Regions from separate parts of the Enterococcus eurekensis genome, predicted to be linked through region 2. Evidence: a T-box and tRNA genes for the amino acid it is inferred to sense, from the RefSeq annotation. Region 2 holds a T-box; the other holds one or more tRNA genes.
The links. The T-box of region 2 lies ahead of leuS (leucine--tRNA ligase). A T-box ahead of a tRNA ligase gene usually reads a tRNA of that ligase, here a tRNA-Leu.

Region 1: it has a tRNA-Leu gene. The T-box ahead of leuS (leucine--tRNA ligase) is inferred to sense a tRNA for this amino acid. The anticodon was not compared.

Annotation. Positions count from the first base shown of each region.
Region 1 is NZ_JBHSGT010000056.1:67,795-71,221, forward strand. It holds gene ACFO3L_RS09305 (glycoside hydrolase family 13 protein) at 1-603, shown strand, start outside; gene ACFO3L_RS09310 (hypothetical protein) at 680-1,408, shown strand; tRNA gene ACFO3L_RS09315 (tRNA-Leu) at 1,518-1,598, opposite strand; gene ACFO3L_RS09320 (pyridoxal phosphate-dependent aminotransferase) at 1,799-3,016, shown strand; gene ACFO3L_RS09325 (DUF2187 domain-containing protein) at 3,090-3,269, opposite strand; gene ACFO3L_RS09330 (helix-turn-helix domain-containing protein) at 3,398-3,427, shown strand, end outside.
Region 2 is NZ_JBHSGT010000063.1:73,617-77,043, reverse strand. It holds gene ACFO3L_RS10610 (muramidase family protein) at 1-1,022, shown strand, start outside; T-box leader at 1,076-1,284, shown strand; gene leuS (leucine--tRNA ligase) at 1,343-3,427, shown strand, end outside.

The DNA of each region.
Region 1 (3,427 bases), on a different contig from region 2:
TATCCTTTAAGAGATGGGATTCTTTCTTTGCTCAATCATGTGAACTCGACAGAAGAAGTTGCACGAATGCTAACAACATTGATTGAAAATTATCCAAAATTTATTTTATATAGTAATTTAAACAATCTTGGTACGCATGATACGGAAAGAATTTTTTCAATGTTAAATCAAGATGTCAAAAAATTCGATTTAGCTTTTGGTCTGCTTTTTTTCTTTATTGGTGTTCCTTGCATTTATTACGGGGATGAGGCAGGTTTAACAGGTGGAAAAGATCCGGAAAATCGAAAATTTTTTCCTTGGAAAGAACAAAATATAACGCTTTTTACCATTTGTCAAAAATGGATTGCATTAAGAAAAACGAGTGAAGTTTTAATAGAAGGTGAGATTCACTTATTTTACAACTTAGGGCTGTTTGGAATTGCACGTACATTAGGAAGTGTTTATCAAGCGTTGGTTGTAAATCCCCTAGATTCTAGCTATCAAATAACGGAACCTTTAAGCTTTACAACGAGTCCAGTTTCAGTGGCTAAAGCCATTAATAGGCAGCTAGAAAATGTAAAATTGGAAGGATTGAGTTATCATATTTTAGAAGGACAGGTGTGAAAGCATACTTAAAAAAACTATTTGCTTGTAGAGAAAGTGTGGTAAGATAAAGGAAATCTTTTAAAGGATGAGTGAGATGAAAGACAACCAAGAAATTAAACGAACACACACTCGTTTTCCAGCCTATTCAGATGAAGAAGGTGTCAAAATTCAAAGAGCGGAAAAAAGAAATCTTTTTTCAAGTGAAGAGAATTGGATTTTAACGGAAGAGAGTGAAACACCTTTTTATTCAAGAAAAACAAATCCAGCTGAAATTAAAGACTTGCGTCGTTCGAATCGTAGTACTGCAAATAAAGCGGGTCAGTCAATTCGTCAAAAAGAGGAATTGAAACGCCATCGTTCGAATCTACCAGACTACTCAAAGAGAGTTGAGATGGAAGTGACAAAGACCGGTAAAAAGCAGTTTTTTGGTGAAGGACCGAAGCAAGCTTCCTATTTAGTTAAAGAGAAAAAATCTGAAACGGTACCGTCTGTCAAACGTCAATATTCTGGGAGAGCCTATTTTGTTCCTAAATACATTCCGGCATCAATTATTCCAGATGCACAAGATGCAATAATTACAGAAAATCAATTGTTAAAATCGATGGAAAAACCGGAAGGAAGTTACTTGTTATTTGATACCGATGTGACTCCATATCAAGAGCGCAACGACGAAGATCCAAGTGTTCAAAAGTTTGCTTCAAAGCAATCAGTTGAAGATACTGGGGAGAAACCTAAAAAGAAAAAAATGAGCCTTGATCGTTCACTAAAGGGAATGATTGAACAAGAACGCGACGATTTAACTGAAAGAAATTATTTTAGTTAAAAGAACAGACGAAAGGGATCCTAATCAATGTTAAGGGTCATGTTTCGTCTGTTTTTACTATTCAATCCATAATAAAAGAGAATAGCTGTATAAGCTATTCTCTAAACGATGCGGTCGATGGGATTTGAACCCACACGAGTTTCCTCACACGGCCCTCAACCGTGACTGTCTGCCGTTCCAGCACGACCGCGAATAACAAAATATTACCGATAAATAACAGAGTTGTCAATATGAAGTTTGATAATCCGAATGTTTTTTCTAAATATTTCTTAAAAGAATAAGAATATTTAGAAAAAAGATTAACATGCGACTAAAAAAAATTGCTATAATAGAAATCGTTTAACGCGTTGATCTAGGAATCATCGAATGGGATTGAAAGAGGGAAAATCAATGAGAAAATTTGAAAAGTCAACAAAACTTGATGGGGTAAGTTATGATGTTCGTGGACCGGTTCTGGAAGAAGCCGATCGAATGCAAGAAGAAGGGATTAGTATTTTAAAATTAAATACCGGTAATCCCGCGACTTTCGGATTTGAAGCACCGAATGAAATTGTGCGTGATTTGATTTTGAATGTAAGAGAGTCAGAAGGATATTCCGATTCTAAAGGTATTTTTTCTGCTAGAAAAGCAGTAGAACAATACTACCAAGTTCGAAAATTTCCAAATTTATCAATACATGATATTTATACGGGAAATGGTGTGAGTGAATTAATCACTATGTCGATGCAAGGTTTATGTAACAACGGAGATGAAGTCCTTGTCCCAATGCCTGATTACCCACTTTGGACAGCTTCCATTTCCTTAGCAGGTGGAAAAGCCGTTCACTATATTTGTGATGAGCAAAGTGAATGGAATCCTGATATTGCAGACATCCGTTCGAAGATTACAATGAAAACAAAAGCAATTGTTTTAATTAACCCTAATAATCCGACAGGAGCAGTTTATCCAAAGGAAATTTTAGAAGAAATTGTCAAAATCGCTCGAGAGTTTGATTTAATTATTTTTTCAGATGAAATTTATGATCGTTTACTAATGGATGGGCACAAGCACCATCATATTGCAGCTTTAGCACCTGATCGACCAGTTGTGACGTTTAGTGGTTTATCTAAATCACATCGTGTCGCGGGTTTCCGTGTTGGTTGGATGGCAATTAGTGGCGATAAATCGAATATTAATGGCTATATTGAAGGCTTGAATATGTTGTCTTCCATGCGTTTATGTTCCAACGTTTTATCGCAACAAATCGTTCAAACTGCTCTAGGTGGCCATCAAAGTGCCGATGCGTTGATGTTACCGGGTGGTCGTGTTTATGAACAGAGGGAATTTATTTATAAGGCAATTAACGATATTCCTGGATTGTCAGCAGTCAAACCAAAAGCAGCATTTTACATCTTCCCGAAAATTGATATTAAACGTTTTAACATTTATGATGATGAAAAATTTGTTTTAGATTTTTTACATGAACATCATGTTTTATTAGTACATGGTGGGGGTTTTAATTGGCAGACGCCAGATCACTTCCGAATTGTTTATTTACCAAATATGGATCAATTAGAATCAACGGCCGTCCGGATGCGTAGCTTTTTAGAAACGTATAAACAAAAGTAATTATTCAACTAAAAAAACCTGTCTTTCACGTTTTAACATGAAATGACAGGTTTTATTTTTTGTTTAGTCTTCATTATTTTGTTGTTTTTTGGCAAATCTTTTTACTGATAACCATTCTGCCATTATATTTTTCAACGATTTCTGCAGAAGGCTCTTTAACTTGAATTAAAAATGAATTTTCGTATTCTTTCTCAATAAGACCAAATAAAGTGATATTTTCCCACTTGAATGTTACGTTTGTTTGCGTTTCCATGAACAACACTCCAATCGATTGTCTAGTATGATGCACATTTTTAAAATAGTTTCTATTTTTGTATTATGTTACAAAATATGGTAAATTTAAAATGCAAATTCGCATATTTTGAAATAAAGGGGTAGAGCATGATAAAAAAACGGGAATCATTTGGGGAA
Region 2 (3,427 bases):
GGGATTCCGTCTGGTCAATTGCGAATCGTCATGGGATTACCATGGATCAATTACGTAGTTGGAATAACATTAAAGGCGATTTGATTCACCCTGGTCAAAAACTAGTTGTTAAAAAAGGGGCAACGGATGAGTTAACACCGTTACCACCAGTTGAAAATCCAAATCCGCCGACGAATGTAGGCACAGGCCAAAAACCATCAACAAGTAATCAAACCTATACGGTAAAATCAGGGGATTCAATTTGGTTAATTGCGAATAACCATGGGATTTCAATGGATCAATTACGTAGTTGGAATAACATCAAAGGTGACTTCATTTATCCAGGCCAAAAGTTGATTGTAAAAAAAGGCACGGGTTCAACGACGAATCCAACGCCACCGACGAATCCAGCAAAACCAACCCCACCAACGAATGTGGGAACAGGTCAAAAACCGTCAACAAGCAACCAAACGTATACGGTAAAATCAGGCGATTCAGTTTGGTTAATTGCAAATAACCATGGGATTTCAATGGATCAATTGCGTAGCTGGAACAACATCAAGGGTGATTTGATTCACCCAGGTCAAAAGTTAATTGTCAAAAAAGGCACGAGTTTAACCATTAACCCAACGCCGCTGACGAATCTAGCGAAACCAACCCCACCAACGAATGTGGGAACAGGTCAAAAACCGTCAACAAGTAATCAAACGTATACGGTAAAATCAGGTGATTCGGTTTGGTTAATTGCGAATAATCATGGGATTTCAATGGATCAATTGCGTAGTTTAAATAACATTAAAGGTGATTTGATTCACCCAGGTCAAAAGTTAATTATTAAGAAATCAACAGCCAATACAGCAAATGCAAACAATCAAGTTCAAAATAAACCAGTAACGCCATCGAACAATCAATCACATAAAGTGGTAAGTGGTGATAGCTTATGGGCGATTTCTGAACGTTACGGTGTTTCGATTCAACAATTAAAAACAACAAATAATTTGAAATCAGACATAATTTATGTGGGTCAAACATTAAAAGTTTAAAAAAGGATTGAAAAGCCTAGTAAAATTTGCTAGTATACACGTAAGTTCAAATATTAAACACATTTGAAAAGGAATAGTAGAAAGCCCTTCTGATATAGAGAGTACATGGTTGGTGGAAATGTACATAGAATCTTTTGAACTCGCCTTTGAGTGCATATCCGATTGAACCTTAGTAGATTGGATACGGTGACGACCGTTAACACGTTGAGGCTAGTTTATAACTAGTGAATTTAGGTGGTACCACGTCTTTAACGTCCTATAAAGAGCAATTATGCTTTTTATAGGACTTTTTTATTATTTTTGAAGAGGAGAATGTTATCGTGAACTACAATCACAAAGAAGTAGAAAAGAAATGGCAAAAGTATTGGGCGAAAAACAATAGCTTTAATACAACGGACAGTTCAGAAAAACCAAAATTTTATGCATTAGACATGTTTCCTTACCCATCAGGTCAAGGTCTTCACGTAGGACATCCAGAAGGATATACAGCAACGGATATTTTATCACGTATGAAACGTAGCCAAGGTTACAATGTTTTACACCCAATGGGTTGGGATGCTTTTGGTTTACCAGCGGAGCAATACGCGTTAGATACTGGGAATGACCCTGCGGAATTTACCAAAAAGAATATCGAAACTTTCCGTCGCCAAATCAATTCATTAGGCTTCAGTTATGATTGGAATCGTGAAATTAATACAACGGATCCAGAGTACTATAAATGGACACAATGGATCTTTACAAAATTATATGAAAAAGGTTTAGCCTATGAAGCGGAAGTTGCCGTTAACTGGGTACCAGCATTAGGAACAGTTATCTCAAATGAAGAAGTCATTGATGGTAAGAGTGAACGTGGAAATCACGAAGTTATCCGCAAACCTATGCGTCAATGGATGTTAAAAATTACGGAATACGCGGATCGTTTACTCGACGATTTAGATGATTTAGATTGGCCAGAAAGCATTAAAGAAATGCAACGCAACTGGATTGGTCGTTCATATGGAGCCAATGTTACTTTTAAAGTTGCTAACCACGATGCAGACTTTACGGTCTTCACTACACGTCCAGATACATTATTCGGTGCTACTTACTGTGTACTAGCACCAGAACTTGACTTAGTTCAAGAAATTACAACACCTGAGCAAAAAGCAGCGATTGATGCGTATATTACAGAAGCTAGTAAAAAATCAGATTTAACACGTACAGAATTAGTCAAAGAAAAAACCGGTGTCTTCACAGGTGCTTATGCGATTAACCCAGTCAACGGAAAAGAAGTACCGATTTGGATTTCAGATTACGTTTTAGCATCATACGGTACAGGTGCAATCATGGCTGTGCCCGCACATGATGAACGTGATTATGATTTTGCCAAAACTTTTGATATTGAAATTATTCCAGTACTTGAAGGTGGAAACATTGAAGAAGCCGCTTTTGTGGGTGATGGTGCACACATAAACTCTGATTTCTTAAATGGTATGGATAAAGAAACAGCCATTCAAACGATGAATGAATGGTTAGAAGAAAAAGGTATTGGTAAAAAAGAAGTCAGCTACCGTCTACGTGATTGGTTATTCTCACGTCAACGTTATTGGGGTGAACCAATTCCTGTAATTCATTGGGAAGATGGCACAACAACAACTGTTCCAGTAGAAGAATTGCCACTACGTTTACCAGTAACAGATGATATTCATCCAAGTGGTACAGGTGAATCACCATTGGCAAATATTACCGAATGGGTAAATGTTGTTGATCCAGAAACAGGAATGAAAGGTCGTCGCGAAACAAATACAATGCCACAATGGGCAGGTAGCTCATGGTACTTCTTACGTTTCATCGATCCACATAACAAAAATGAAATCGCAAGCTACGAAAAATTAGAACGTTGGTTACCAGTGGATATTTATATTGGTGGCGCAGAACATGCGGTATTGCATTTGCTTTATGCTCGTTTCTGGCATAAATTCTTATACGATATCGGTGTGGTTCCAACAAGCGAGCCATTCCAAAAACTTTACAACCAAGGAATGATTTTAGGCGAAAATAACGAAAAAATGTCTAAATCTCGCGGTAACGTGATTAATCCAGACGACGTTGTAAATAAATATGGTGCTGATACTCTAAGACTTTATGAAATGTTCATGGGTCCATTAGATGCTGCGATTGCTTGGAATGAAAATGGTTTAGAAGGAAGCCGTAAATTCTTAGACCGCGTATGGCGCTTAATTGTCGATGAAAATGGCAAAATGCGTGATCGTGTAACAACCATTAATGATGGAAAATTAACCAAAGTTTACCATCAAACCGTTAAAAAAGTCACTGAAGATATGACAGCTTTACGCTTTAATACAGCTATCTCTCAATTAATGGTCTTTGTGAATGAAGCTTATAAAGTCGATGCTTTACCATTT